One region of the Mesorhizobium sp. C120A genome, then DNA from elsewhere that is predicted to be linked to it. Evidence: predicted binding sites of a transcription regulator. Region 1 holds the regulator's gene; each other region holds the start of a gene.
What was found. The regulator PhoB, encoded in region 1, activates phosphate uptake and scavenging genes when phosphate is short. The targets are predictions, from matches to a motif close to TGTCATNNANCTGTCAT.
Positions count from the first base shown of each region.

Region 2: NL532_RS22670 (RNA degradosome polyphosphate kinase) is a predicted target of PhoB. The motif match lies at 4,520-4,536, and genes of this name have one in related genera.
Region 3: NL532_RS31285 (ceramide glucosyltransferase) is a predicted target of PhoB. The motif match lies at 2,578-2,594, and genes of this name have one in related genera.
Region 4: NL532_RS19400 (PhoX family protein) is a predicted target of PhoB. The motif match lies at 5,144-5,160, and genes of this name have one in related genera.

Region 1 is NZ_CP100476.1:1,334,465-1,341,734, forward strand. It holds gene pstC (phosphate ABC transporter permease subunit PstC) at 1-110, shown strand, start outside; gene pstA (phosphate ABC transporter permease PstA) at 107-1,423, shown strand; gene pstB (phosphate ABC transporter ATP-binding protein PstB) at 1,441-2,265, shown strand; gene phoU (phosphate signaling complex protein PhoU) at 2,307-3,011, shown strand; gene phoB (phosphate regulon transcriptional regulator PhoB) at 3,028-3,717, shown strand; gene NL532_RS06615 (ROK family protein) at 3,748-4,983, opposite strand; gene xylF (D-xylose ABC transporter substrate-binding protein) at 5,250-6,290, shown strand; gene NL532_RS06625 (sugar ABC transporter permease) at 6,435-7,270, shown strand, end outside.
Region 2 is NZ_CP100476.1:4,660,003-4,667,272, reverse strand. It holds gene NL532_RS22695 (amino acid ABC transporter permease) at 1-1,077, shown strand, start outside; gene NL532_RS22690 (amino acid ABC transporter ATP-binding protein) at 1,162-1,965, shown strand; gene NL532_RS22685 (TIGR02117 family protein) at 2,067-2,732, shown strand; gene NL532_RS22680 (FAD-dependent monooxygenase) at 2,954-4,192, opposite strand; gene NL532_RS22675 (zinc-finger domain-containing protein) at 4,212-4,457, opposite strand; gene NL532_RS22670 (RNA degradosome polyphosphate kinase) at 4,691-6,883, shown strand; gene ppx (exopolyphosphatase) at 6,883-7,270, shown strand, end outside.
Region 3 is NZ_CP100476.1:6,457,548-6,464,817, reverse strand. It holds gene argF (ornithine carbamoyltransferase) at 1-753, shown strand, start outside; gene NL532_RS31295 (Hsp33 family molecular chaperone) at 862-1,893, shown strand; gene apaG (Co2+/Mg2+ efflux facilitator ApaG/CorD) at 2,080-2,472, opposite strand; gene NL532_RS31285 (ceramide glucosyltransferase) at 2,695-3,846, shown strand; gene NL532_RS31280 (O-succinylhomoserine sulfhydrylase) at 3,858-5,048, opposite strand; SAM riboswitch at 5,106-5,183, opposite strand; gene NL532_RS31275 (2'-deoxycytidine 5'-triphosphate deaminase) at 5,324-6,418, shown strand; gene NL532_RS31270 (ABC transporter substrate-binding protein) at 6,520-7,270, shown strand, end outside.
Region 4 is NZ_CP100476.1:3,990,160-3,997,429, reverse strand. It holds gene NL532_RS19420 (ribbon-helix-helix domain-containing protein) at 1-265, opposite strand, end outside; gene NL532_RS19415 (VOC family protein) at 486-881, shown strand; gene NL532_RS19410 (twin-arginine translocation pathway signal) at 962-1,486, shown strand; gene NL532_RS19405 (GMC family oxidoreductase) at 1,538-3,109, shown strand; gene NL532_RS19400 (PhoX family protein) at 3,175-5,088, opposite strand; gene NL532_RS19395 (hypothetical protein) at 5,206-5,601, opposite strand; gene urtA (urea ABC transporter substrate-binding protein) at 5,916-7,226, shown strand.

The DNA.
Region 1 (7,270 bases):
CGCAGACGCTGGTCGCCTTCGCGCTCGGCCTGACGCTGTTCGCGCTGACGCTGGTGATGAACATCGTCGCCCTCTACATCGTGCGCAAGTACCGGGAGCAGTACGAATGACCGACATCCCCCTGGACACGATGGCGGGCGCCGTCGCGCGACCGCGCCGCGACATCGGGCTGAAGGCGCGCTATGCCGCCGAACGCCGGTTCCGCATCTATGGCGTGATTGCGATCTCGGTGGGCCTGGCGTTCCTGGCCATCATGCTGATCACCATCGTCTCGAAAGGCTACACCGCCTTCTGGCAGACGACGGTGACGCTGCCGGTCACCTTCGACGAGAAGGTGATCGATCCCTCCGGCAAGCGCGCGACCGACCCTACCGTGCTGATCAAGGCGAACTATCCCAAGCTCGCCGAAAACGCACTGGTGGCCAAGCTCGGCATCGATCCGGCCAACAAGCCGATGATGCTGAAGCTCAAGGGCTTCCTGTCGGAAGGCGCCCGCGTGCAGCTGCGCGACATCGTCTCCGCCGATCCGTCGGTGATCGGCACGACGCGTGACGTCGACATCCTGGCCGCCGCCAATCTCGACTCGGCCTTCAAGGGCCAGATCGACCTCGGCGTCGATGAAGCGCGCCGCAAGGTGTCCAACCAGCAGATCGACTGGATGAACAAGCTCAAAGCCGAAGGCGCGATGGCCGAGCATTTCAACACCGGCCTGTTCAGCTATGGCGCCTCCAGCCGGCCCGAGACGTCGGGCATGGGCGTGGCCATCATCGGTTCGTTCTACATGATGGTGATCGTGCTTTTGCTGGCGCTGCCGATCGGCGTCGCCGCCTCGATCTATCTGGAGGAGTTCGCCAAGAAGAACCGCTTTACGGACCTGATCGAAGTCAACATCAACAATCTCGCGGCGGTGCCGTCGATCGTCTTCGGTCTGCTTGGCCTTGCCGTGTTCATCAACTTCCTCGGCATGCCGCGCTCGGCTTCCTTCGTCGGCGGCCTGGTGCTGACCTTGATGACGCTGCCGACCATCATCATCGCCACGCGCGCCGCCCTCGCCGCGGTGCCGCCGTCGATCCGCTCGGCGGCGCTCGGCCTCGGCACCTCCAAGATGCAGATGGTGTTCCACCACATCCTGCCGCTTGCCGCCCCAGGCATCCTTACCGGCACCATCATCGGCCTGGCGCGTGCGCTCGGCGAGACAGCACCGCTGCTCTTGATCGGCATGGTCGCTTTCGTCGCCGATTATCCGACGACGCCTTTCGATCCGGCGACCGCGCTGCCGGTTCAGATCTATATGTGGGCAAACGAGGCTGAGCGCGCTTTTGTCGAGCGCATGTCCGGCGCCATCATCATCCTGCTCGTCTTCCTCATGGCCATGAACATCACCGCGATCGTGCTCCGGCGCCGCTTCGAGCGGCGCTGGTAGAAAAAAGGCAATTTGGTATGAACATCATGACCGAACAGTCCCTTGAGAATGCAGTGGGCGACAAAATGAACGCCAAGTCGAACGAAGTCATCAAGATGCGCGGCGACAAGGTCGGCGTCTTCTACGGCGAGAAGCAGGCGTTGTTCGACGTCAATCTCGACGTCCGCCAGAACCAGGTGACGGCGCTGATCGGCCCGTCCGGCTGCGGCAAGTCGACCTTCCTGCGCTGCCTCAACCGCATGAACGACACCATCGATTCGGCGCGGGTGACCGGCAAGATCACGCTCGATGAAGACGACATCTACGACAAGAACATCGATGTCGTCGAACTGCGCGCCCGCGTCGGCATGGTGTTCCAGAAACCCAACCCGTTCCCGAAGTCGATCTACGAGAACGTCGCCTACGGCCCGCGCATCCATGGGCTGGCCAAGCGCAAGTCCGACATGGACCAGATCGTCGAGCAGAGCCTGAAGAAGGCTGCGATCTGGAACGAGGTCAAGGACCGCCTGCAGGAGCCCGGCACCGGCCTGTCCGGCGGCCAGCAGCAGCGCCTGTGCATCGCGCGCGCCATCGCCGTGTCGCCGGAGGTGATCCTGATGGACGAGCCCTGCTCGGCGCTCGATCCGATCGCCACCGCCCGTGTCGAGGAGCTGATCGACGAACTGCGCCAGAACTACACGATCGTCATCGTCACCCACTCGATGCAGCAGGCGGCGCGCGTCTCGCAGCGCACGGCGATGTTCCATCTCGGCTATCTCGTCGAGGAGGGCGTCACCGACAAGATGTTCACCAACCCCGACGACAAGCGCACCCAGGACTACATTACCGGCCGCTTCGGCTGAGCCGTCCGGCGGGTGAATTTTTAGGCACGAGGACCAAGATCATGGGTGAACATACCGTCGCCTCCTTCGATGAAGAGCTCGGGCAGATCAGCAAGCTGATCCGCGACATGGGCGATCTGGCAGGCTCGATGGTCAGCGGCTCGACCAGGGCGCTGCTCAATTCGGACAATGCGCTGGCACAGCGTGTCGTTTCCGACGACGCCATCATGGATGCGCGCCAGCGCGAACTGGACGACCGCGCCATCACGCTGATCGCCAAGCGCCAGCCGATGGCCAACGATCTGCGCGCCGTGGTCGGCTCGATCCGCATGGCGGGCGACCTCGAGCGCATCGGCGACCTCGCCAAGAACATCGCCAAACGCGTCGGCACCGTGGGCTTGAGCGTCACGCCGCGCGACCTCTCGCACTCCATCGATGCCATGGCGCAACTGGTGCTGATCCAGGTGCAAGGCGTCGTCGAGGAATATGCCGCCACCGATGCGGCAGCGCTTGCAAAACTCAGGAATGACGACGAGCGCATCGACGTCAAATACACGTCCGTGTTTCGTGAGCTCTTGACCTACATGATGGAAGACCCTCGCAACATCACCGCCTGCACGCATCTCTTGTTCTGCGCCAAGAATCTTGAGCGCATCGGCGATCATGTCACCAACATCGCCGAAAATGCGTATTATGTGCTGACCGGCCAGCAATTGCCCGCCAATCGTCCGAAGCAGGACGAGACGGCGATGGCCACGCCGGCCTGATGAGGGTGAACTGCCTATGATCGCGCCACGCATCATGGTCGTGGAGGACGAGGAGCCGCTGGGCGTGCTCCTCCGCTACAACCTCGAATCCGAAGGCTATCAGGTCGAGGTGGTGACACGCGGCGACGAGGCCGAGATCCGCCTGCAGGAAAACGTGCCCGATCTCCTGGTGCTCGACTGGATGGTGCCCGCTGTTTCCGGCATCGAGCTCTGCCGGCGGCTTAGAGTGCGGCCCGAAACCGAGCGGCTGCCGATCATCATGCTGACCGCGCGCGGTGAGGAAAGCGATCGCGTGCGCGGCCTGTCCACCGGTGCCGACGACTATCTGGTCAAGCCATTCTCGACGCCGGAGTTCATGGCGCGCGTGAAGGCGCTGCTGCGCCGGGCCAAGCCGGAAGTGCTGTCCAGCGTGCTCAAGGTCGGCGACATCGTGCTCGACCGCGAGTCGCACCGTGTCTACCGCAAGAAGAGCGAGATCAGGCTCGGACCGACCGAGTTCCGGCTGCTCGAATTCATGATGCGCCATCCCGGCCGCGTGTTCTCGCGCAGCCAACTGCTCGACAATGTCTGGGGCGAGACGATCTATATCGACGAGCGAACCGTCGACGTCCATGTCGGGCGCTTACGCAAAGCGGTCAACAACGGCCGCATGCCGGATGTCATCCGTACCATTCGCGGCGCCGGCTACGCGATCAGGGAAGACTAGGATGCTGCGCGTCGCGCCGTTGCCGGCCATTCAGGCGACATGCTTGCCGGATTTGGCCTGAATGCCCGGCGCGAAAATCTCCTGATCGACGAAGCCGAGCGCGCGCATGGCACAGCCTTCGCGGATCAGCGGCAGCTCGTTGGGCTCGGTGTCGAAGGAGATCGATTTCGAGTGCTGGCCGCCGGCGGTCTGGGCGATCGCTTCGCGCAATGCCGGTTCGATCAAGTCGAAGGCGGCGGCGCTGACGCCGACCATGGCGACGGGTGCCGGATCGATCAGTGCAAACAGGCTGCCGAGGCCGAAGCCGAGCGCCTCACCGGCCTTGCGATAGGCTTCGCGCTCCGGGCCATCGGTTTCGCGGGCGCGCGCGGCGAGTGCGCGCATATCAGCGTCGCCGATATCGACCGGCTCGGCATCTTCGCTCATCATTTTGGCGCTGCGCCAGATGGCGTAGTTTCCGGCATAGGCCTCGACGCAGCCGCGCCGCCCGCAGCGGCAGAGCGCGCCGCCCGGACGGTGGATCATGTGGCCGAACTCGCCGCCCGAGGAATGGGTGCCGGTGAACAGTTCGCCTTTCAGCACCAGCCCCATGCCGATGCCGTGCGACAAGAGGATCGCGATGAAATTGTCGCGGTAGCGCTCGGGCTGGCGCCATTGCAGGGCCACCGCCATCATATTGCAGTCGTTCTCCATGGTGGCAGGAATGCCGAATTCCGCTTCCAACATGTCGGCGAAGGCAATGTCGGTCAGTGGCGTGATTGGCGACCACAGCATGGCCCGCGCCTGCGAATCGGTGATGCCCTGGATGCCCATGGCAATGCGGGCGATGCTCTGGACATCGAGGTCCGGGTCCGCGAGACGCCGCCCGACGATTGCTACGCATTCGCCGATCAGCTCGTCGCGCGGCATGGTCAGCGTGTCGAGCCGGCGCTGTTCTTCCGCGACCACCTGGCCGGCATAGTCGATGACGGTGACGGAGAGGAAGTTCAGCGACAGCACCACGGTCATGACCGCCGCCGCTTCCGGGTTGAGGCCAAGGCCGACCTGCGGCCGGCCGCGTTTCAGCGAGCCGGTCTCGCCAGGCTTGCCTTCAATCAGGATGCCTTCTTGAATTAGATCAGACGAGATTGCCGATATCGTCGAATGGCTGAGGCCGGTGGTCGCCGCAATCTCGGTCCGCGACGGCTGGCCGGCCCGGCGCACGGCCGAAATCACCATCGCACGGTTGCGACGGCGCAGATCGTCGTGGCGGATCCCAACCGACATTTGTTTTCCTCCCGGCCTCCTCGCGCCTCATGATAGTGAAGGCGTTCGACGGCACCAGCCAAATATTGGCAGACGCCGGCAGCCCTGTCATTGTTTATTGCGGAGCTCGAAAAAATTCGGCAACGCCATCAGAATCCATCATAATCGATGTTGACAGTGCCTTATCATTGAACCAGTATTTTTTCGAGGCTCGAAAAAATGGAGCCTCTTTGTGCAGGCCTTCGGGCCGGTTTTGTCGCGCCGTGGGCGGCGCAGGGAGGGTTATAATGAACAGATTTGCAGCCGCCATGCTGGCGGGTGTCGCCATGTCGCTGGCGCTGATGTCGGTCGCGCAGGCGAAGGACAAGGTCATCGGCGTGTCGTGGTCGAACTTCCAGGAAGAGCGCTGGAAGACCGACGAGGCGGCGATGAAAACGGCGATCGAAGCCGCCGGCGACAAGTACATTTCGGCCGACGCGCAGTCCAATCCCGGCAAGCAGCTGACCGACGTCGAAAGCCTGATCTCGCAGGGCGCCAACTCGCTGATCATCCTGGCGCAGGACGCCTCGGCCATCGGCCCGGCGGTGCAGAAGGCGCTGGACGAAGGCATTCCGGTCGTCGGCTATGATCGCCTGATCGAGAACAAGGACGTCTTCTACCTGACCTTCGACAACAAGGAAGTCGGCCGCATGCAGGCCCGCGAAGTGTTCAAGGCGAAGCCCGAAGGCAACTATGTCTTCATCAAGGGCTCGGGCTCGGATCCGAATGCCGATTTCCTGTTCTCGGGCTCGATGGAAGTGCTCAAGGAAGCCATCGACTCGGGCAAGATCAAGAATGTCGGCGAGGCCTATACCGATGGCTGGCTGCCGGCCAACGCCCAGAAGAACATGGAACAGTTCCTGACCGCCAATGACAACAAGGTCGATGCCGTGGTTGCGGCCAATGACGGCACCGCCGGCGGCGTTGTCGCCGCGCTGACGGCGCAGGGCCTTGCCGGAACGGTTCCGGTCTCGGGCCAGGACGGCGACCATGCCGCCCTGAACCGCATCGCGCTCGGCACGCAGACGGTGTCGGTGTGGAAAGACGCGCGCGAACTCGGCAAGAACGCCGCCGAGATCGCCTCGCAGCTTGCCGATGGCAAGAAGACGGGCGACATTGCCGGCGCCAAGGACTTCACCACGCCTGGCGGCAACACCGTCAAGTCGCTGTTCCTGACCCCCGTCGCGATCACCAAGGACAACCTCAACGTCGTCATCGACGCCGGCTGGATCAAGAAGGACGAAGTCTGCACAGGCGTCGCCGCCGGCAGCGTCGCGGCTTGCAACTGATCTCGACGACTTGAAGAAATGAGGCGCCGCGGCTGTCAAGCCGCGGCGTTTTCTCTACGAGAATTGTGTGTTTCCGCCATCGGCGGCAAACTTCTAGGCTGTGGTCCGGCATCCGCGCCAGACGGCAAGCCGCTGGAGGACATCATGACCGACACGACCTCAAATCCGCAGGCCGATACGGCACGAGCGTCTGAACTCGGCGCGGTCGCCCGGTTCCTGAAAGCGACCGAGCTCGACACGCGCATGCTCGGCATGGTCGGCGCGCTGCTGGTCATCTGGGTCGGCATACATATCCTGTCGGGTGGGCTTTTCCTGACGCCGCGCAATCTTTGGAACCTGTCGGTGCAGACGTCCTCGGTCGCGATCATGGCGACCGGCATGGTACTGGTCATCGTCATGCGCAACATCGACCTTTCGGTGGGCTCCGTCGAAGGCGTGATCGGCATGATCATGGGCGTGGCACAGGCCGAATTCCTGATTCGCGTCATCGGCTTCCAGCTTGGAAACCCCTGGCTCTGGGTCGTCGCGCTTGCCGCCGGCGTGGTGCTTGGTCTGCTGATCGGCGCGTTCCAGGGCTTCATCATCGCCTATATGCAGGTTCCGGCCTTCATCGTGACGCTTGGTGGCCTGCTGGTCTGGCGTGGCATGGCATGGCTCATCACCAGCGGGCGCACGGTCGCGCCACTCGACGCCACCTTCCAGCTGATGGGCGGCGGACCACGCGGCTCGATTGGCGCCGCTGCCAGCTGGATCGTCGGCATCGTCGCCTGCGCGGCGGTCGCCTTCGCGCTGCTCAACGGTCGCTCACAGCGCAAGCGCTTCAGCTTTCCACTGCGCCCCGTCTGGGCCGAGACCTTGCTTGGCGTGGTCACTTGCGCGGCCATGCTCGGCGCCGTGTGGATCGCCAATTCCTATCCATGGCCGATCGGCATCGTGCGCCAGTACGCACAGCAGAACGGCATCACCGTTCCCGAAGGCGG
Region 2 (7,270 bases), 3.3 Mb from region 1:
GCCTGGGTTCGCAAGAACCTGATCGGTTCGGTGGGCGACGTCATCCTGACTATAGTGGCTATTGCGCTGGTGGTGATGATCGTGCCGCCCGTCGTCAACTGGGCCTTCATCAACGCCCAGTGGACGGGGCCGGACCGGACTGTATGCGCCACGGTGGCGCAAGGCGGCATCCAGCCGGACGGCTGGTCAGGCGCCTGCTGGGCCTTCGTCAACGCGAAGTTCGGCCAGTTGATGCTTGGCCGCTATCCTCTGGAAGAGCGCTGGCGGCCGATCCTGGTCGCCGTCCTGTTCGTGGCGCTGCTGGTGCCGTTGCTGATGCCACGCGTGCCGCGCAAGGGGTTGAACGCCATTCTTCTATTCCTGGCATTGCCGATCATCGCGTTCGTGCTCCTGGTCGGCGGCATCTTCGGCCTGCCGCATGTGGAGACCCAGCTATGGGGCGGGCTGCTGGTGACGCTGAGCCTGTCCTTTGTCGGCATTGCCGTGTCGCTGCCGATGGGCATCGTGCTGGCGCTTGGCCGGCGCTCCAAGATGCCGATCGTCAAGACACTGTGCGTGGTCTTTATCGAGTTCGTTCGCGGCATCCCGCTGATCACCGTTTTGTTCTTTGCCAGCGTCATGCTGCCGCTGTTTCTGCCCGCCGGGGTTTCGTTCGACAAATATCTCAGGGCGCTGATCGGCGTCTCGCTGTTTGCCGCCGCCTATATGGCCGAAGTGGTGCGCGGCGGCCTGCAGGCGATCCCCAAGGGCCAGTATGAGGGTGCGGATTCGCTTGGCCTGGGCTACTGGCAGAAGATGGTGCTGATCGTGCTGCCGCAGGCACTGAAGCTGGTCATCCCCGGCATCGTCAATACCTTCATCGGTATGTTCAAGGACACAAGCCTCGTCATCATCATCTCGATGTTTGACCTGCTTGGCGTCGTCAAGCAGAACTTCTCGGACGCCAATTGGGCGACCCCACAGACCGCGAGATCCGGTCTCATCTTTGCAGCCTTCGTCTTCTGGCTGTTCTGCTTCGGCATGTCGCGGTATTCGATGTACACGGAACGCCGGCTCGACACCGGCCACAAACGTTGATGCATGTCGCCCAAAAGTGTTTAGCGGTTTTGGGACAACGACATGCATCATAGCTAAAAGACAGAACAAAAAGGGGAACCTGCCATGGTCATAGAAAACGCCGTCAGCGCCGAAGAGATCAAGGTCGATGCCAAGAAGATGCACATTTCGACCACCGATGTCGCAATCGACATCATCGGCATGCACAAATGGTATGGCGAGTTCCATGTGCTGAAGGACATCAACCTCAAGGTGATGCGCGGCGAGCGCATCGTCATCTGCGGTCCTTCGGGCTCGGGCAAGTCGACCATGATCCGCTGCATCAACCGGCTGGAAGAGCACCAGAAGGGCAAGATCATCGTCGACGGCAAGGAACTCACCAACGATCTCAAGAAGATCGACGAGGTGCGCCGCGAGGTCGGCATGGTGTTCCAGCACTTCAACCTGTTTCCGCATCTGACCATCCTGGAGAACTGCACGCTGGCGCCGATCTGGGTGCGCAAGACGCCGAAGAAGCAGGCCGAGGAAATCGCCATGCACTTCCTCAAGCGCGTCAAGATCCCCGAACAGGCCAACAAATATCCGGGCCAGCTGTCGGGCGGCCAGCAGCAGCGCGTGGCGATAGCGCGTTCGCTGTGCATGAACCCGCGCATCATGCTGTTCGATGAGCCGACCTCGGCGCTCGATCCCGAAATGATCAAGGAAGTGCTGGAGACGATGGTGGGCCTGGCCGAGGAAGGCATGACCATGCTGTGCGTCACTCACGAAATGGGCTTTGCCCGCAAAGTCGCCAACCGGGTGATCTTCATGGATCAGGGCCAGATCGTCGAACAGAACACGCCGGCCGAGTTCTTCGACCATCCGCGCCACGAGCGCACGAAGCTGTTTCTGTCGCAGATCCTGCACTGAGCATTTTCATGCGAACCAAAAGAGCCCGGCCGTAATGCGGCCGGGCTCTTTTGCTATCTGGGGGGTTGATCTTCTCCATTGAAACACAAAGCCGCCGCCGCATGAGAAAAGCCCTGCGTTTCGTGGCCATGCTGATTATCGTGGTCGCGCTCGCTGCCGCGCTCGGCACGCTGGTGCCGCGTCCGCTGTGGCCGGCGTCAGCGGCGGGTGAGGGCACGCGCCATATTCTGGTGCTGGAGAATCCGATCCACACCGACATCGCCATTCCAGTCGATGACGAGGTGCGCCGGCGCTTCCATTTCCTGGTCGCTGCCGGCATCCCTGTCGACGCCCCGGAAGTGCGCTACATCGTCTTTGGCTGGGGCGGCCGGGCCTTCTATCTGGAGACGCCGAGCTGGTCGCAGCTGAAAGCAGTGCCCGTCCTCAAGGCGCTGACACTGGACGCCTCGGTCATGCATGTCGATATCGCCGGGACCATCGCCGAGCCGCACCCTGCTGTCACCGGTTTCGACATCGATGAGGAACGTTTTGCAGCGCTGCTCAACTATATCGACGCGAGTTTCCAGCAAGGGCCGCATGGTCCGGTCGTCATCGAGAACGCCGCCTATTCCAGCTTCGACCGCTTCTTCGAGGCGAACGGCCATTTCAACGCGCTTGTCGGCTGTAACACCTGGACAGCCGCCGGCCTGCGCACCGCCGGCCTGCGCACCGGCTGGTGGAACCCGCTGCCGGCCTCGCTGGGCTTGTCGATGCGGTTTTATAACTAGCAGTCCTTCATCGCACCGCGACAGTGTTGGATCTTTTGAAGTCAGCGGGACAGCACCCCCCTCTGGCCTGCCGGCCATCTCCCCCGCAAGGGGGGAGATCAGCCGTTTTGCCCGCGGCGCTCGTGCTGCAACGCCGGCGATTTTGGCGAAGGCGACGGCGACATCCAATCTCCCCCCTTGCGGGGGAGATGTCCGGCAGGACAGAGGGGTGGGAAGGATCGCTACGTCGACGATCTAGACTGCCGAGTGTCCGCTCGCCATCCATAGAGCCAGTCGAGGTCGGCGGCGAGCTTGTCGGGCGAGCGCATGGCCAGGAACAGATTGCGGGCGATCGCCACCGGGCCGGCAGCATGCCAGGCGAGGCGGTTTACGGCCCCACGACGCGCGGCCTTGGCGACACGCGGCCGCCGAAGATTTTCCCAGATTCGAAAACTTCTGGGCAGATCGCCAGGGAAATCGGCGATAGCCTCGGCAAGCGTGATGGCATCTTCGATCGCCATCGCGGCACCTTGCGCCGCAAACGGCGTCATCGCGTGCGCGGCGTCGCCGATCAGCGCGATGCCCTGCGGGCTCGTCCACCGCTTCTGTTCGACGGTGTGGATCGGAAAGGCCGTCCATGGGCCGGCCAGTGCCACAAGCTTCGTCAGGCCCGGCGCGGTGCCGCGCAGGGCAGCCGTGAGGATCGCAGGATCGGCATGGCCCGACCAACCTTCGGCCATGCGCTCACCCTTGGTGAAGGCGGCGAGATTGAAGGCCCGGCCTTTGCTGACGGGGTAGGCGACCATGTGGAAGCCTGGATGCAGGAACGTGGTGACGCAGTCGGCGGCGCCGATCGCGACAAAGGCTTCGCCGGCGGCGCTCTCGGCCGCGATCGTGACTCGCCAGGCGAGTTCGCCCGAAAAACGGCTTTTGACGAAGTCCTCGCCTGCGAGTTGCGCCCTGACCGCCGACCAGACGCCGTCGGCGCCGACCAGCAGTTTGCCGCGTGCCTCGATCTCGCGGCCGTCCACTTCGGCGGTCACGGCGACATATTGCGCGTCTTTGACGATGCCGGTCACGCGGGCGCCGGTGATGAGCTCAATCTGCGGCCGTTCAGCCATTTGCGCCAACAGCGCTGCCTGCACATCTGCGCGATGGGCGACAAGATAGGGCGCCTGCCAGCGCGCTTCGGCGGCGTGCCCGAGCGGTACCCGCGCCAGTTCGCGCAGCGTCCGGGCGTCCTTGAGCACGACCGCTTCCGACCGCAACGCTGCCGGCAACAGCCGGTCGAGCGCGCCGAGTTTTCGAAGAATGCGTGTTGCGTTGGGCGAAAGCTGGATGCCGGCGCCGGCCGCTTCTAGGTGCTGTGCCTGTTCGATAAGCTTTACCGGATAACCCCGTCCGGCGAAGGCAAGGGCGGCGGTCAGCCCGGCGATGCCGGCCCCGGCGATTATGACCTGCCGGGACCTTATGTCTTCCATCGGGCTTGTCGCGGAAGGATCAGGCGGCCTGGTCGATATAAAGGCAACCAGCCGGCAGCGTTTCCGTCGCCCTCAGCTTCGCCGAATAGCGGTAGAGCGTCGAGCAATACGGGCAGACCTTTTCATTGTCGTCGCCCATGTCGAGGAACACATGTGGGTGGTCGAAGGGCGGGTTGGCGCCGGTGCACATGAATTCCTTGACGCCGATGTCGATTGCCGGATGGCCCGCATCGTTCTGGAAATGGGGAATGGAACCGCCTGCCATCGTCGTCTCCTTGATCTCGTCGAAAAGCATCTGGAACATAACAGGCCTGTTTGCAAGATCGATGAAATGAAACTGTCGCAAAAGCCTGTCAGAGGATACGGTGAGCCGGTTAAGTGCATGTCCCTGAAATCGGAATGGTTTTCGCCGAAGGGTCATGCGTTACAAAAGCGTGTTAGAGGCATGGCACGTCCAGCGGCGCTCCAAGGGACGGTTGGCGGGGAAGAGCAGGAACCATGAACGAACTGAAGCCGGTGCAGAGCGAATTCATCAATGTCGAGGTGGCGAGCCCCGACGGCGGCAACCCCGATAGGTTCGTCAACCGTGAGTTCTCCTGGCTGCAGTTCAACCGGCGTGTGCTCGAGGAATCGCAGAACGAGCACCATCCGCTGCTCGAACGCGTCCGTTTCCTGTCGATTTCGGCCGCCAATCTCGATGAATTCTTCATGGTCCGCGTCGCCGGCCTTGCGGGCCAGGTGCGCGAAGGCATTGCGCTCAAGAGCCCCGACGGCCGCACGCCGGAGCAGCAGCTGGAACAATTGCTGCGCGAGGTCGAGCGGCTGCAGGAGGACCAGCAGAACAGCCTTTCGGCGCTGATGTTGCTGCTCAACAAGGAAGGCATTGAGAGCATCACCCGCGACGCACTGACCAAGGATGAAAAAGTCTGGCTGGAAGACCATTTCCAGGACCAGGTTTTCCCGGTGCTGACTCCACTGTCGATCGACCCGGCGCATCCGTTTCCGTTCATTCCCAATCTCGGCTTCTCGATGGCGCTGCAATTGCGCCATCGCAAGAATGGCGAGGAGATGAGCGCGCTTCTGCGCCTGCCGGTGGCGCTGAAGCGCTTCATCCGTCTGCCCGACCGCAAGCAGCACGTTCGCTTCATTCCGTTGGAGGAGGCTGTCGGCCTCTATATCGGCAAGCTGTTCCCCGGCTATGAGGTCAAGGGTTCCGGCACGTTCCGCATCATCCGGGACAGCGATATCGAGGTCGAGGAAGAGTCGGAAGATCTCGTGCGCCTGTTCGAGACGGCGCTGAAGCGGCGCCGCCGCGGTTCGGTCATCCGCATCGAATTCGACAAGTCGATGCCCGGCGAATTGCGCGAGTTCGTCGCCGGCGAGCTTGGCGTCTCTTCGAGCCGCATCAGCGTTCTGACCGGCCCGCTGGCGCTCAGCCAGATTTCCGAGATCGTCGCCGTGCCGCGCGACGACCTGAAGTTCACCCCCTACAATCCACGCTTTCCCGAGCGCATTCGCGAGCATGGCGGCGACTGTTTCGCGGCCATCCGCGAGAAGGACATCGTCGTCCACCACCCCTATGAATCCTTTGACGTGGTGGTCCAGTTCCTGCGCCAGGCGATGGCCGACCCGGAGGTGGTGGCGATCAAGCAGACGCTCTACCGCACCTCCAACGACAGCCCGATCGTGCGCGCCTTGGTCGACGCGGCCGAGGCCGGCAAATCGGTAACCGCCCTGGTCGAGCTCAAGGCGCGCTTTGACGAGGAAGCCAACATCCGCTGGGCGCGCGACCTCGAACGCGCCGGCGTCCAGGTCGTGTTCGGCTTCCTCGAACTCAAAACCCATGCGAAAATGTCGCTTGTGGTGCGGCGCGAGGACGGCAAGCTGCGCAACTATGTCCATCTCGGCACCGGCAACTACCATCCGGTGACCGCGCGCATCTACACCGACCTGTCCTTCTTCACCACCGATCCGACGATCGCGCGCGATGTCGCCCAGCTGTTCAACTTCATCACCGGCTATGCCGAGCCGACGGATGAGATGCGGATCGCCATCTCGCCGTTTACGCTGCGCAGCCGTATCCTCAAGCACATTGCCGACGAGGTCGCCTACGCGCTGGCTGGCCGTCCGGCGCGCATCTGGATGAAGATGAACGCGCTCGTCGACCCCAACATCATCGACGCGCTCTATGACGCCAGCCGTGCCGGCGTCGAGATCGATCTCGTCGTGCGCGGCATCTGCTGCCTGCGGCCGCATGTGCCCGGCCTGTCGGAAAACATCAGGGTCAAGTCGATCGTCGGCCGCTTCCTCGAACACAGCCGCATCTATTGCTTCGGCAACGGCCATGGCCTGCCGTCGGACGAGGCGATCGTCTACATCGCCTCGGCCGACTTGATGCCACGTAATCTCGACCGCCGCGTCGAGACCATGGTGCCGATCACCAATCCAACGGTGCATGAACAGATCCTTGGCCAGATCATGCTGGGCAACATCATGGACAACCAGCAAAGTTTCGACGTATTGGCTGACGGAACCTCCCGGCGCGTCGTGCTGGAGGAGGGTGAGGAACCGTTCAACGCGCAGGAATATTTCATGACCAATCCGAGCCTGTCGGGACGGGGTGACGCGCTGAAGTCGCATGCGCCCAAGCGCATCGCGCAGTTCAAGCGTCGCAAGAAGAACACCGGCTGATGATTTCAACGTCCCAAGGCCGGCTGCAGGATCGCCGGCCGCTGTCCATCATCGACATCGGCTCGAACTCGATCCGCCTTGTCGTCTATGAAGGGTTGGCGCGCTCGCCGACCTTGCTGTTCAACGAAAAGATGCTGGCCGGCCTCGGCCGCGGCATCGTTTCGACCGGCAAGCTCGACCCCGAGGCGGTGACGCGCTCGATGGAGGAGTTCCGCCGTTTCCGCGCGCTCTCCGACCAGGCGGGTGCGGAGCACATGTTTGTGCTGGCAACGGCCGCGGCCCGCGAAGCGATCAACGGACCCGACTTCATCCATCGCGCCCAGGATGTGCTCAAGACCGAGATCCGCGTGCTCACTGGCCGGCAGGAGGCCCATTATTCGGCGCTTG
Region 3 (7,270 bases), 1.5 Mb from region 1:
ACGCGCACGCGCGTGTCCTTCGACGTCGGCATGCGACAGCTCGGCGGCGAGACCATCATGCTGACCGGCACCGAAATGCAGCTCGGCCGCTCCGAGACCATTGCCGACACCGCCAAGGTGCTGTCGCGCTATGTCGACGCCATCATGATCCGCACCACGTCGCATGAGCGGCTGCTCGAGCTGACCGAGAATGCCACGATTCCGGTCATCAACGGGCTGACCGACGACACCCATCCCTGTCAGCTGATGGCCGACATCATGACCTTCGAGGAGCATCGCGGTCCGGTTGCCGGCAAGACCATCGCCTGGACCGGCGACGGCAACAACGTGCTGCATTCGCTGCTCGAGGCCTCGGCGCGGTTCCGCTTCAACCTCAATGTCGCCGTACCGGAAGGCAGCGAGCCGGCGCAGAAGCACATCGACTGGTCGAAGACCAATGGCGGCAAGCTGCACTTCACCCGCTCGCCCGAAGAGGCCGTCGACCAGGCCGACTGCATCGTCACCGACTGCTGGGTGTCGATGGGCCAGGAACACCGCGCCCGCGGCCACAATGTCTTCTCGCCCTATCAGGTCAATGCGGCGCTGATGGCGAGGGCCAAGCCCGACGCCCTGTTCATGCACTGCCTGCCGGCGCATCGCGGCGAGGAAGTCACCGACGAGGTCATCGACGGTCCGCATTCGGTGGTCTTCGACGAAGCCGAGAACCGGCTCCACGCCCAGAAGGCGGTTTTGGCCTGGTGTCTGGGCGCTTGATCTCCAGGCGCTTGCTCTCAAAACGCTTGATCCGGGGCGGCGCGATGCCTATTTGCGCCCCATCACGCAAATCAAGCGCGTTTGGACGCATGCACCCCTCCGGGCCGCATGGCCGCGCCCTGGAGCTTTGTCATGTTGGAAACGCATCAAGTGACTGAACATCACCCCAAACTCGGCGAGTTCGGCTATGCCGGCGACGATCATGTCGTGCCCTTCGAGGTAGGCCCGCTCGACGTGCGCGGCCGCACCGTGCAGCTCGGGCCGATGCTCGACGCCATCCTCAACCGTCACGACTATCCCGAGCCGGTCGCCCGCCTGCTGGCGGAAGCCTGTGTGCTGACGGTGCTGCTCGGCACTTCGCTCAAATTCGAAGGCAAGTTCATCCTGCAGACCCGCACCGACGGGCCTGTCGACATGCTGGTCGCGGATTTCTCCACGCCCTCGGCATTGCGCGCCTATGCGCGCTTCGATGCCGACCGGCTGGAGGCCCTGGTGGCCGCAGGCCAGACCTCGCAGCAGACGCTGCTGGGCAGCGGCGTTTTGGCGCTGACCATCGACCAGGGCGCGCACACGCAGCGCTATCAGGGCATCGTCCAGCTCGACGGCGAGACGCTGGAAGACGCCGCGCGCACCTATTTCCGCCAGTCGGAGCAGATCCCGACCGACCTCCGGCTGTCGGTGGCCAAGCTGCTGACGCCCGGCCCCGGCGGTGCGCGCGAGCAGTGGCGCGCCGGCGGTATCCTGGCGCAGTTCCTGCCGCAGTCACCCGAGCGCATGCGCGTGCCGGACATTTCGGGCGGCGACGGCGATCCGCGTGACGTGACGCAGGAGCCGGCCGACAATTCGTGGCGCGAGCTGGTGGCGCTGCTCGGCACCATCGAGCCGACCGAGCTGATCGACCCGACCATCGGCGCCGAGCGGCTGCTCTACAGGCTGTTCCACGAACATGGTGTGCGCGTCTTCGGCGGCGTGCCGGTCGCCGACCAATGTTCCTGCTCAAGGGACAAGATACGCGGCATCCTCGAGGGGTTTTCCGCGCAGGAGATCAAGGACAGCACCGAAGATGGCGGCATCCACGTCGCCTGCGAGTTCTGCTCGAAGCAGTACGACTTCGACCCGGCGGAGTTTGCAACTCAGTAGCATCTCTTCCTTCTCCCCGTTCACGGGGAGAAGGTGCCCGAAGGGCGGATGAGGGGCAGCGCGAACTTTGGTGAATGGCCGCGCATAGCCTGCGTCATGTGCGTGGAAGATAACCTCATGAGTCCGGCGGCGCCCCTCGTTGCACTGCCGGGCATTTCTCCCCGTATAGAGATGGGGAGAAAACCCCTAATTCACCGTCCGCCGCGTCCCCGGCAGATCCAGCGAAAACGCGGGAATAGCGACGTCGAACGTCTCGCCCTTTTTGTTGCGCATGGTGTAGTGGCCGACCATGAAGCCGGAGGGCGTCGAGAGCGGGCAGCCTGACGTGTATTGATAGCTGTCGCCGGGATTGAGCTCAGGCTGGTCGCCGACCACGCCGGCGCCGCGCACTTCCTCGATCCGGCCGCTGCCGTCGGTGATGTGCCAGTAACGCGACATAAGCTGCACGAAATCGTCCGACTGGTTGTCGATCGTCACCTGGTAGCCCCAGACATAGCGGTTCTCCGCCGGGTCCGAGCGGTCCTCCAGGTAGAACGGTCTGACCTGCACTTCGATGTTGCGCGTGACGGCGCGATACATGGGCTGCTCCGGTTGCGCGGCAGGGAACATTTGTCGCGCCATGCGGTTTGATACGCGCAGAGCGGCATGTCCTGCCAGCCTCAAAGCGCAGGTGCCGACAAACAATGTCATTTAAGTGACACATGACAATGTTGGTGTGCGCAAACCTTGCCGGCGACTCAAGGCCCATCTGTCGACTGACAAAGCAGCCGCGAGCGGCCTTTCCGGAGTGACCAGATCTCGATGGAACCAGCTCTCACAGCCGCCTTCGCTTCCTCCGCTTTGCTTCTTTCCAATCTCGCCAGCATCCTGCTTGCATCGTCGAAGCTGAAAGCGCGCCGTCTCATCCCTCCGCCGTCCAACGAGCAGCCGCCGGTCTCGATCGTCGTGCCGTCGCGCGGCGTGGAGCCGTTCACACAAGAGACGCTGCAGCGAGCTTTCTCGCTTGACTGGCCGATCTACGAACTGATCTTCTGCGTCGCTCACGCCGACGACCCGGTCGTCAAACTGATAAACAGGGCGATCGTCCTGTTTCCCAACGTGCCGGCCCGGCTGCTGATCGGCGACGACCGCGTCAGCAGCAACCCGAAGCTCAACAACTGCGTCAAGGGCTGGGAAGCGGCGCGCTATCATTGGGTTATTCTGGCGGATTCCAACGTGCTGATGCCTAGGGATTACGTCCAGCACCTGATGGCGGCCTGGCGGACCAATACCGGGCTTATCTGCTCGACGCCGATCGGCTCGCGGCCGGATGGCTTCTGGGCCGAGGTCGAATGCGCGTTCCTCAACACGCTGCAGGCGCGCTGGCAATATGCCGGCGAGGCGCTTGGCCTCGGCTTTGCCCAGGGCAAGAGCATGCTGTGGAACAAGCCGATGCTCGATACCAATGGCGGTATCCGCGCGCTGGCCGCCGAGATCGCCGAGGATGCTGCTGCAACCAAGCTGGTCAACGGACTGGGCCTGCACGTCAATCTCGTTGCCTCGCCTTTCGAGCAACCACTGGGGCAGCGCCGACTTGCCGACATCTGGTCGCGCCAGGCGCGCTGGGCGCGGTTGCGCCGCGTCACCTTCCCGCTGTTTTTCGCACCCGAGATCCTGACCGGCGTCGCCGTGCCGTTGGCGTTGGCGCTGGTGGCGGCCGCAAGTGCCGGCATCAGCCTGCCGGCCACGGTGTTGGCCGTGCTGACGGCGGCCTACATTCCCGAATGCGCGCTGGCCGCTGCCAAGGGCTGGCATCTGTCGCTGCGCATGGTCCCGGCGATGATGGTCCGCGACATGATGCTTCCCGCCATCTGGGCGCGCGGCTGGCTGAGCGGCGCCGTCGATTGGCGCGGCAACACCATGATCATCGGCACCAAGGCAGCCGAGCTGGAAGAGGCTTCGTCGGGAGCGTGACGCCTCGCGGCCTACCCGGCTGCCTTCAGCGCCTGCGCAACGTCCTCCAGCAGATCGTCCGTATCCTCAAGACCGACCGACAGCCTGAGCGTTCCCGGCCCGATGCCAAGCTCGGCGCGAGCTTCGTCGCTGAGGTTCTTGTGCGTGGTGGTCGCCGGATGGGTGATCAGGCTCTTGGCGTCGCCGAGATTGTTGGAGATCAGCACGATGTCGAGCGCGTTCTGCAAGGCGAAGGCCGCCTGCTTGCCGCCCTTGACGTCGAGGCAGATCAGCGTCGATCCGCCTGTCATCTGCTTCTTGACGATGTCGGCCTGCGGGTGGTCGGCGCGGCCGGGATAGATGACGCGGGCGATTTCCGGCCGTCCTGCCAGGAAGTCCGCGATCTTGGCCGCGCTTTCAGTCTGCTGGCGCACCCGAACCGGCAGCGTCTCCAGGCCCTTGAGCAGCGTCCAGGCGTTGAACGGCGACAGGCTCGGGCCGGTGTGGCGGAAATAGTCGTGCAAATTCTCGTCGATCCATTTCTTGTCCGACAGGATGATGCCGCCGAGACAGCGTCCCTGGCCGTCAATGTGCTTGGTCGCGGAGTAGACGACGATATGGGCGCCGAGCTGCAAGGGCTTCTGCTGCAAGGGCGTGGCGAAGACATTGTCGACGATCAGCCTGGCGCCGATCGAGGTGGCGAGCGCCGCCACCGCTGCAATGTCGACCACTTCCAGCGTCGGATTGGTCGGGCTTTCCAGGAAGAACAGTTTCGTGTTCGGCCGCACCGCCTTTTCCCAGTTGGCGATGTCGGTGCCGTCGACCAGCGTTGCCTCGATGCCGTATTTCGGCGCCAGCGTCTCCACCACCCAGCGGCAGGAGCCGAACAGCGCGCGCGCCGCAACGATATGGTCGCCGGCCTTGGCGCTGCACAGGAGCGCTGCCGTCACCGCCGCCATGCCGGACGCCGTGGCGCGCGCATCTTCGGCACCCTCCAGCGCGCACATGCGCTTTTCGAACATGTCGACGGTAGGGTTGGCATAGCGCGAATAGATGAAGCCCGGCTCCTCGCCCTTGAAACGGGCCTCGGCAGCCTGCGCCGTCTCGTAGACATAGCCTTGGGTGAGGTACATCGCTTCGGACGTCTCGCCGAACTGGGAACGCAGCGTTCCCCCGTGCACGAGTGCGGTCTGAGGTTTCCAGTTACGCTTCTTGGTGCTCATCGCTTTTGTTCCAGACACAAAAAAACCGGCCGCGAAAGTCGCAACCGGTCCATATGGCCTTGCGGCCCGACGGTCCTTTAGCGACTTGTTTAACGTGGCTGCAAGCCGACCGGCCAAATCACCACGGGATAACGACCCTTTAGACCTCACCTGCGCTTGCGTCAATTGCCGGCTTCATTAAGAGGTTTGTACCAGGCAGGTTCCGCAATAATATCCAGCGGTTTTGCGGCAAGAACCTGCCACAAAGAGACCGACCTTGGAGCGGAGCCAGCCTTTTGCGGCAGACAGGCATTCTTCCCGATCAGGACATTTCCGCGCTGTTTCAGTCCGGCGCGCTGAAGTCGCCGCGCGCGCTCGATGTCGACCAGGTGCAGCCGGCGAGCCTCGATCTCAGGCTCGGCGACAAGGCTTTTCGCGTGCGCGCCTCCTTCCTGCCGGGTCCCGATCATCTGGTGGCCGACAAGCTTCACCGGCTGAAATTGCATGAGTTCAGTCTCGCCGAGGGCGCGGTGCTGGAAACCGGCTGCGTCTACATCGTGCCGCTGCTCGAAAGCCTGGCGCTGCCCGCAAACGTGTCGGCCTCGGCCAACCCGAAGAGCTCGACCGGCCGGCTCGACATCTTCACCCGGGTGATGACCGATCGCGGCCATGAGTTCGACAAGATCGCCCCCGGCTATCACGGGCCGCTTTATCTCGAAGTCAGTCCGCGCACCTTCCCGATCGTCGTACGCGCCGGATCGAGGCTGTCGCAGATCCGCTTTCGCACCGGCAACGCGCTGTTGTCGGAGGCAGAACTGAACGAATTGCACCGCGCCGAGATGCTGGTGGCGACCGAGCCGCCCAACATTTCCGGCGGCGGCATTGCGCTGTCGATCGATCTTGACGGCGACCAGAACGGCCTGGTCGGCTATCGCGGCAAGCATCACACCGGCTTGGTCGATGTCGACAAGCGCGCCGCCCAGGATGCCGTCGATTTCTGGGAGCCGCTCTATAAGAGCGGCGCCGGCGAACTGGTGCTCGACCCGGACGAGTTCTACATCCTGGTCAGCCGCGAAGCCGTGCACGTGCCGCCGCTCTACGCCGCCGAGATGACGCCCTTCGATCCGCTGGTTGGCGAATTCCGTGTTCACTATGCCGGCTTCTTCGATCCGGGCTTCGGCCATTCGGCCTCAGGCGGCACCGGCAGCCGGGCGGTGCTCGAAGTGCGCAGCCACGAAGTGCCGTTCATCCTCGACCACGGCCAGATCGTCGGCCGGCTGGTCTACGAACACATGCTGAAGCGGCCGCAGGCGCTTTACGGCACCGATCTCGGCTCGAATTACCAGGCGCAAGGCCTCAAGCTCTCCAAGCATTTCCGCCCCGCCGGCTGAACCTTCGATCACCGTCAGGCAAAATACTTGCCTGCGCTGCCTCACCATGCTTGGCTGCCTTTCGGTGGCCGGCAAGAGAACGGCGCGCAAGGGGAACCGAAATGCAGATTTCAAGATGGATCATATCGGCAGCGAGCGCTGCCATGCTGGTGATATCGGCCGGCTCGCTGGCTGAGGCGCAGGAGAAATTGAAGATCGGCACCGAGGGCGCCTATCCGCCCTTCAACACCATCACCGCGGACGGCAAGATCGAGGGCTTCGACATCGACATTGCCAATGCGCTGTGTGCGCAGATGAAGGTCGAGTGCGAGATCGTCACCCAGGACTGGGACGGCATCATCCCGGCGCTGCAGGCGAAAAAGTTCGACGCCATCATCGCCTCGATGAGCATCACCGAGGAGCGCAAGAAACAGGTCGCCTTCACCAACAAATACTACACGACGCCGCTGGCGCTGGTGGCGCCGAAGGACAGCGACCTCACTTCCACCGAACCGGCAGCCCTTGCCGGCAAGACGGTGGGCGCGCAGGCCTCGACCACCCAGGCCGACTATGCGCAGGACGCCTATGGCAAGGCCGGCGCCGAGGCGAAACTCTACCCCACCCAGGAAGAGGCGATCACCGACCTGCAGAACGGCCGTCTCGATGCCGTCATCTCCGACAAGTTCGTGCTGATGGACTGGCTGAAGAAGGCGAGCGAAGGCTGCTGCAAGCTTGTCGGCGACGTCAAGGGCACCGAGACCCAAGCCGGCATCGCTGTCCGCCTGGAAGACACGGCGCTGCGCGACAAGCTGAATGCGGCGATAGACGCCATCGTCGCCGACGGCACTTACAAGAAGATCCAGGCCAAGTATT
Region 4 (7,270 bases), 2.7 Mb from region 1:
CTGGCCGGTGACCGCGCAGATAGAGCGCGCAGGTGGTACGCAGCATTGACGCGAAGTTGGGAATGGCGCCGTTGATCTCGATCGCCTCGTCATAGAGTTTTGAGATGAACTTCGGCGTCGTCAGGCCCTGGCTGTCGGCAATTTCGTCAAGCAGCGCCCAGAACGTTCCTTCAAGCTGGATACTCGTAGAGTGACCGTCGATGCGGATCGACCGGTTGATCTGTCGATAGCCTTCCGGATCCTGCCCGGCAAAAACCCTGCACATCCTTACCTCCCGATATTGTTGGTTTTGGGCGCAGCGTGTCGCGCCTTCAAGTTGTGGTTGTCCCTGCATGTTCGGCCTTGTGGGCCGAATCGGCAATCGGACTTTCGTCTTTAGGCGCAGGCATAGCAGCGATTGCAAATTTAGCCGTGGTAACCGGCTGCCACCACCTTTCGCGCGTGCCGCCCATAATCGCCTCCAACATGCAGCGGCGGAGACTGATTTGGCGAAGGCAATCCATTCAATGATCCGGGTTCTCCAAGAGGCCAGATCCGTCGATTTCTACAGAAACGCTTTCGGGCTCGACGTCGCCGACAGGCTGGATTTCGAGACATTCACGCTGATTTACCTTGCCAACGCCGAAACGGGGTTCGAGCTCGAACTCACCGTGAACAAGGGCCGCACAGAGCCTTATGGGCTTGGCGACGGTTACGGCCATCTGGCGGTCTCGGTGTCCGATCTCGACAGCGAACACGACCGGATCGGCGCGCTCGGCCTCAACCCCAAGAAGATCGTCGAATTCAACCGCGACGGATCGCTGATCGCCCGCTTTTTCTTCATCGAGGACCCCGACGGCTACAAGATCGAGGTTCTGCAGCGTGGAGGGCGCTTCCAGTAGGGGATTATCAGCCGCATTTAGCCGCGCGGCGCCAGCAACGGCGCTGTTCAAGGGCGCAAACAGCAAGCAGGGAGGAACAAATGGTCACGATCTATGACGCGAGGCTCTCACGTCGTGAACTTCTCAAGCGCGGCGGCATCGGCGCGTTGCTCGTCATTTCCGGCAGCGCCGTCATCAGCCCTGAAAATGCCTGGGGGCTCGAGACATCGGCGCTCAAGCCCGAAACCATGGCAACGCTGATCCAGATGGCGCGCGACATCTATCCGCACGATCAGGTGCCCGACAAATACTATGCCATCGCCGTAAAAGGGCATGATGAGCAGGCCGGCAAGGACGCTGCCTACAAGACGATGATCGAAGACGGCATCGCCAACCTCGACAAGAAGTCGGGCGAGGGCGGCTATCGCGGCCTCGGCTGGGAGGAGCAGCGCGTTGCCGTGCTGCAGCAGATCGAGGCGACGCCGTTCTTCCAGTCCATCCGCGGCGGCCTCGTCGTCAGCCTCTACAACCAGCAGGAGGTGTGGCCGATTTTCGGCTACGAGGGCGAATCCTACTCCAAGGGCGGCTACATCGCGCGCGGTTTCGACGACATAGAGTGGCTCTGAGCCCTTCCGTCGTTCTGAAACCCCGCAAACAGGAATTCATGGGAGGAAACCATGGCAGCTTCATTTGATCTCAACAACGACGGCGTGGTCGTGATCGTCGGCTCCGGCGCCGGCGGCGGCACGCTCGGCAACGAACTCGCCCAGAAAGGCGTCGATGTCGTCATCCTCGAGGCCGGCGCGCGCCACGAATACGAGGATTTCATCAACGACGAGTGGGGTTCCTTCAGCCAGCTCGCCTGGACGGACAAGCGCACAACCTCAGGCGACTGGCGGGTGTCGAAGGATTTCCCCAATTTGCCGGCCTGGATCGTCAAATCGGTCGGCGGCTCGACCACGCACTGGGCCGGCGCCTCGTTGCGCTTCCAGAAGCATGAGTTCAGGACGCTCTCGACCTACGGCAAGCTGGAAGGCGCCAACCTGCTGGACTGGCCGGTCACATTGGCCGAGATGGAGCCGTACTACGCCAAGGCGGAAGCCAAGATGGGCGTCACCGGCACCAATGGCTGGCCGCGGCTGCCCGGCAACAACAACTTCAAGGTGCTCAAGGCCGGCGCCGACAAGCTCGGCTATAAGGAATGTCATACCGGCAACATGGCAATCAATTCGGTCGAGCGCGACGACCGCAACTCCTGCCAACAGACCGGCTTCTGCTTCCAGGGTTGCAAATGGGGCGCCAAATGGTCGACGCTCTACACCGAGATTCCCAAAGGTGAGGCGACCGGCCATCTCGAGGTCCGGCCAAACGCCATGGCGATCAAGATCAACCATGACGCTAGCGGAAAAGTGACCGGCGTCGTCTATGCCGACAAGGACGGCAATCTGCAGGAGCAGAAGGCCCGCATCGTCGCCGTCGCCGGCAACTCGATCGAAAGCCCGCGCCTGCTGCTGAACTCCGAGTCAGCGAAGTTTCCGCAAGGGCTTGCCAATTCGTCGGGGCAGGTCGGCAAGAACTACATGCGCCACACCACCGGTTCGGTCTACGCCATCTTCGACCAACCGGTGCATATGTATCGCGGCACCACCATGGCCGGCATTATCCGCGACGAGGCGCGGCACGATCCCTCACGCGGCTTTGTCGGCGGCTATGAATTCGAGACGCTGTCGCTCGGCTTGCCCTTCATGGCCGCCTTCCTCAATCCCGGCGGCTGGGGCCGTTCCTTCACCACCGCGCTCGACCACTATGATCACATGGCTGGCCTGTGGATCGTCGGCGAGGACATGCCGCGCGCGGAAAACCGCGTCACGCTGCACAAGGACGAGAAGGACGCGCACGGTATGCCGATCGCCGACGTGCATTTCGATGATCATCCCAACGACACGGCGATGCGCAACCATGCCTACAAGCAGGCCACAGCGCTTTACCATGCGGTCGGCGCGACGCGCTCCTTCCCGACGCCGCCCTATCCCTCAACCCACAATCTCGGCACAAACCGGATGAGCGAAAAGGCGGAAGACGGCGTCGTCAACAAGCACGGCCAAGCGCACGACATCAAAAACCTGTTCGTGTCGGACGGCAGCCAGTTCACCACCGGTGCGGCTGAAAATCCGACGCTGACGATCGTGTCGCTGGCTATCCGCCAGGCCGAATACATCGCTTCGCAAATGTCGGCCAAGACGATCTGAGCCGTCCTCCGGGATCGCTACGCGGAACGCGCATGGCGCGTTCCGCCCTTTTTTCCTAGGACTCACTATGCGCCGACCGGCTGTCCGTCCTTGCGGCGGATGGCGACGACGGACGGTCGCGGCAGCTGGCCATCCCTGAAGTCGGGCCACAGCGTCTGCGCCTTGTCGAGCGTCTCTGCATCTTCCGCAGGGTGCTGCACCGACAGGAACAAAGTCGTGCCGTCCGGCGTGAAGCATGGGCCGGTCGCTTCGGCGCCATGCGGGCAGGTGAACAGCAGCTTCGGCAGGCCGCGCGCCGCACCTTCGGTGTCGACGCCATAGACGCCGTCCGGCAGGTCGAAATCATTGGCGCCGTCCGTCGCCACCCACAGCCGCCCCGCCGGGTCGAAGGTGATGTTGTCGGGGCAGACGAACCAGCCATTGTCCGACGTGTCCGGATGAAAAGTGGCGCCGACCTTGGCATCTTTCGGGTTGCCGCAGAGCACGAACAGGTCCCAGGCATAGTTTTCGGCCGTGTGGTCGGCATCCGCGCCGCGGCCGCCGGGCGGGATCAGTTCGACAATATGGCCCCAGAGATTTTCCGGCCGCGTGTTGGCCGGATTGACCTTTGACTGGTCGCGCTTCTTGTTCTTGGTCATCACCGCATAGACGCGGCCGGTCACCGGATTGGTCTCGATGTCCTCGGGCCGGTCCATCGGCGTGGCGCCGAGCGCATCTGCCGCAAACCGCGTCTTCAACAGCACCTCGGCCTGGTCGGCAAAACCGTTCTCGACGGTAAGCTTGCCCTGGCCGTGCACCAACGGCAGCCACGTCATCGAGCCATCGGCATCGAAGCGGGCGACCGACAGCACGCCATCGTCGAGCAGATCGGCGCCGGAGGCCGGGTTGGCCTTGTCATAGGCCTTGGCCGAGACGAAGCGGTACATATATTCGAAATAGTCGTCGTCACCCATATAGACGACAACGCGGCCGTCCTTGTTGAGGACCACGGTCGAGGCCTCATGCGACATGCGGCCAAGTGCCGTGCGCTTCACCGGCCTGGACTGAGGATCGTAAGGGTCGATCTCGACCACCCAGTCGAAGCGGTTGGCCTCGTTCGGTTCCTTGTCGAGGTTGAAGCGGTCATGGAAGCGGCCGCGGCCATAGATGTCGGAGCCGTCGAAGCCGTAACGGTCGAGCAGGTCGGCAGTCGGCGCCTTTTTCGGGTCGCCGCCGAAAATGTCGGACACGCCTTCCTCGCAGGTCAGCACCGTACCCCAGGGGGTGAAACCGCCGCTGCAATTATAGCTGGTGCCGAGCACTTTCGTGCCAGTCGGGTCGGCCGAAGTTTTCATCAGCGCATGGCCGGCAACCGGTCCGGAAACGGTCATTTCGGTGTTGGCGGTGATGCGGCGGTTCAGCGGACTGTCGGCTACGGTTTCCCACTTGCCGTCCTTCAATTGCACCTCGACGATCGAATGGCCCATCGCGGCCATGCCGAGATCGACCTGTTCCTTGGTCATCGTCTTGCCGGCATCGCCCTCGGTCATCCCCGGAAACATCACATTGGGCGAGATGTATTCGTTGTTGACGCAGAGCAGGCCATGATCAGAATTCACCGTGCCCTTCGGCAGCGGCATGAAGGCGATGTAGTCGCAATTGTAGCCGAAGCGCTTTTCCTGTTCCTCCGCCGCGACCTTGTTGCCGTCGAATTCGGCGAGGCCAGCTGCAAGCGGATCGCCCCAGCGCGCGACGATGGTCGTCTCATAGCCTTCGGCGGCGGCATGGGTCTTGTCGTAGACCCGCTTCAGCTCGGGAAAGCCGAGCGTCGACTGCGCTGCGGCGGCATGCGTTTCGCCGGCAAACAAGGAGCCGACAAAGCTGCCGCCGGCAATCAGCGCGCCGGAGGCGAGGCTGCCTTTCAAAAGAGACCGGCGCGAGACGCGCTCGGCAATGATTTCGCGGATGACGGGGGAGGATGAAGACGGTGTATTGGCCATGGTGTCTGCCTCTCAGGGTGGATGTTACGGCGCACCGTTGCCCTAGTCTGCTTAGGCAACATTCACATGACATAAGAGGAAGGTTTTGCCGCAACTGGGCGCGGCACTACGCATCGCTCAGCCCTTGGTGCAGGTCGAGGCGGTGAAGGCGCCGTCGGGCTGCTTCAGAATGATGTCGAATGACGGGGCGGTCTTGCCGTCCAGTGTTGCCTGTGTCATGGAGACGGAGTTGCCACCGGTGGTATAGCCGCCCAGCGGCCCGAGCCAGGTTATCTCGCCATTGGCATTCATCTGATAGTTGTAGCCTTGCGTCCCGGTGCCGAATGTCACCGGGCCGGTATAGACATTGCCCTTGATGGTGATGTCGCCGAGGTTGAGGAAGGCGCCGAGCAGGTAGACCTCGCAATGATAGGTGCCGTCCGGAAGCTTGCCCTCGCTGAAATCGGCGCGCGCGGCGCCGCTCGTTGCCATCAGCAGCAGGATGCCGGAAATGCGTGAGATGCGAGATGTCATGACGTCTCTCTTTTGAAGGGCGAGCTTGCCCTATTTTTGCGCGGTGCCGCAACATTGTTCGCCCGGAAACCACGGCCGGAGATCAAAAACTAGGCATTTGTCTCAATTGGGCGAAAATTAGGCAAAAGTCGTGTGCGCTGCGCAAATTTGCCTCAATCAATTTCTACCGGCTGCCTTTGTTGTCTCTCCAGGCTAATATACCAACCGGCTGATAACGCTCGGCTATTACATCTTTATGAGCGGCGCCTTCGCGTTTGGCACGGCAGTTGCTTTGCATTGTCGCGGTGCAATCAAACAGCTTGGGAGTCTTCGGTATGAGGGGTAATTTCTCCACAATAACAAAAATGTTTTCGGCGGGCGTGATCGCCGCCGGCCTGTCGATGTCGTCTCCGGCCAAGGCCGCCGAAGACACGATCAAGGTCGGCATTCTGCATTCGCTGTCGGGGACCATGGCGATTTCGGAGACGACGCTGAAAGACGCCATGCTGATGCTCATCGAAGAGCAGAATGCCAAGGGCGGTCTGCTCGGCAAGAAGCTCGAGGCGGTCGTTGTCGATCCGGCCTCCAACTGGCCGCTCTTTGCCGAAAAGGCGCGCGAGCTGATCTCGAAGGACAAGGTCGCCGCCGTGTTCGGCTGCTGGACCTCGGTGTCGCGCAAATCGGTGTTGCCGGTGTTCTCGGAACTCGACAACATCCTGTTCTACCCCGTCCAGTATGAGGGCGAGGAAAGCGAGCGCAACGTGTTCTACACCGGCGCCGCCCCGAACCAGCAGGCGATTCCCGCTGTCGATTATCTCATGAGCGAAGACGGTGGCTCGGTGAAGCGCTGGGTGTTGGAAGGCACCGACTACGTCTATCCCCGCACCACCAACAAAATCCTCGAGGCCTATCTGAAGGCCAAGGGCGTCGCCGCCGAAGACATCATGGTCAACTACACGCCGTTCGGCTTCTCCGACTGGCAGACCGAAGTCTCCGCAATCAAGAAATTCGGCTCGGCCGGCAAGAAGACCGCCGTCGTCTCGACCGTCAATGGCGACGCCAACGTTCCGTTCTACAAGGAACTCGGCAACCAGGGCATCAAGGCCGAGGACATCCCGGTCATGGCCTTTTCGGTCGGTGAGGAAGAACTGGCCGGTCTCGATACCGCGCCGCTGGTCGGCCATCTCGCTGCCTGGAACTATTTCGAGAGCGTCGACACACCCGAAAACAAGAAGTTCATCGCCGACTGGCACAAGTTCATCAAGAATGACAAGCGCACCACCAACGACCCGATGGAAGCTCACTATATCGGCTTCAACATGTGGGTGAAGGCGGTCGAAAAGGCTGGCACCACCGAGCCCGACAAGGTCATCGACGCCATGGTCGGCGTGTCCGTGCCGAACCTCACCGGCGGCTATTCGACCATGATGCCGAACCATCACATCACCAAGCCGGTGCTGATCGGCGAGATCCAGGCCGACGGCCAGTTCGAGACCGTGTCGCAGACGCCCGGCCTCGTGATGGGCGACGAATGGTCCGACTATCTGCCCGATTCCAAGGACCTGATTTCGGATTGGCGCGCGCCTCTGTCCTGCGGCAACTTCAACGTTGCCACCGGCAAATGCGGCGGCAAGGGCACGAACTGATCCCTCCCGGGACTGACCGATCGTGGACGCGTCCACGATCGGTA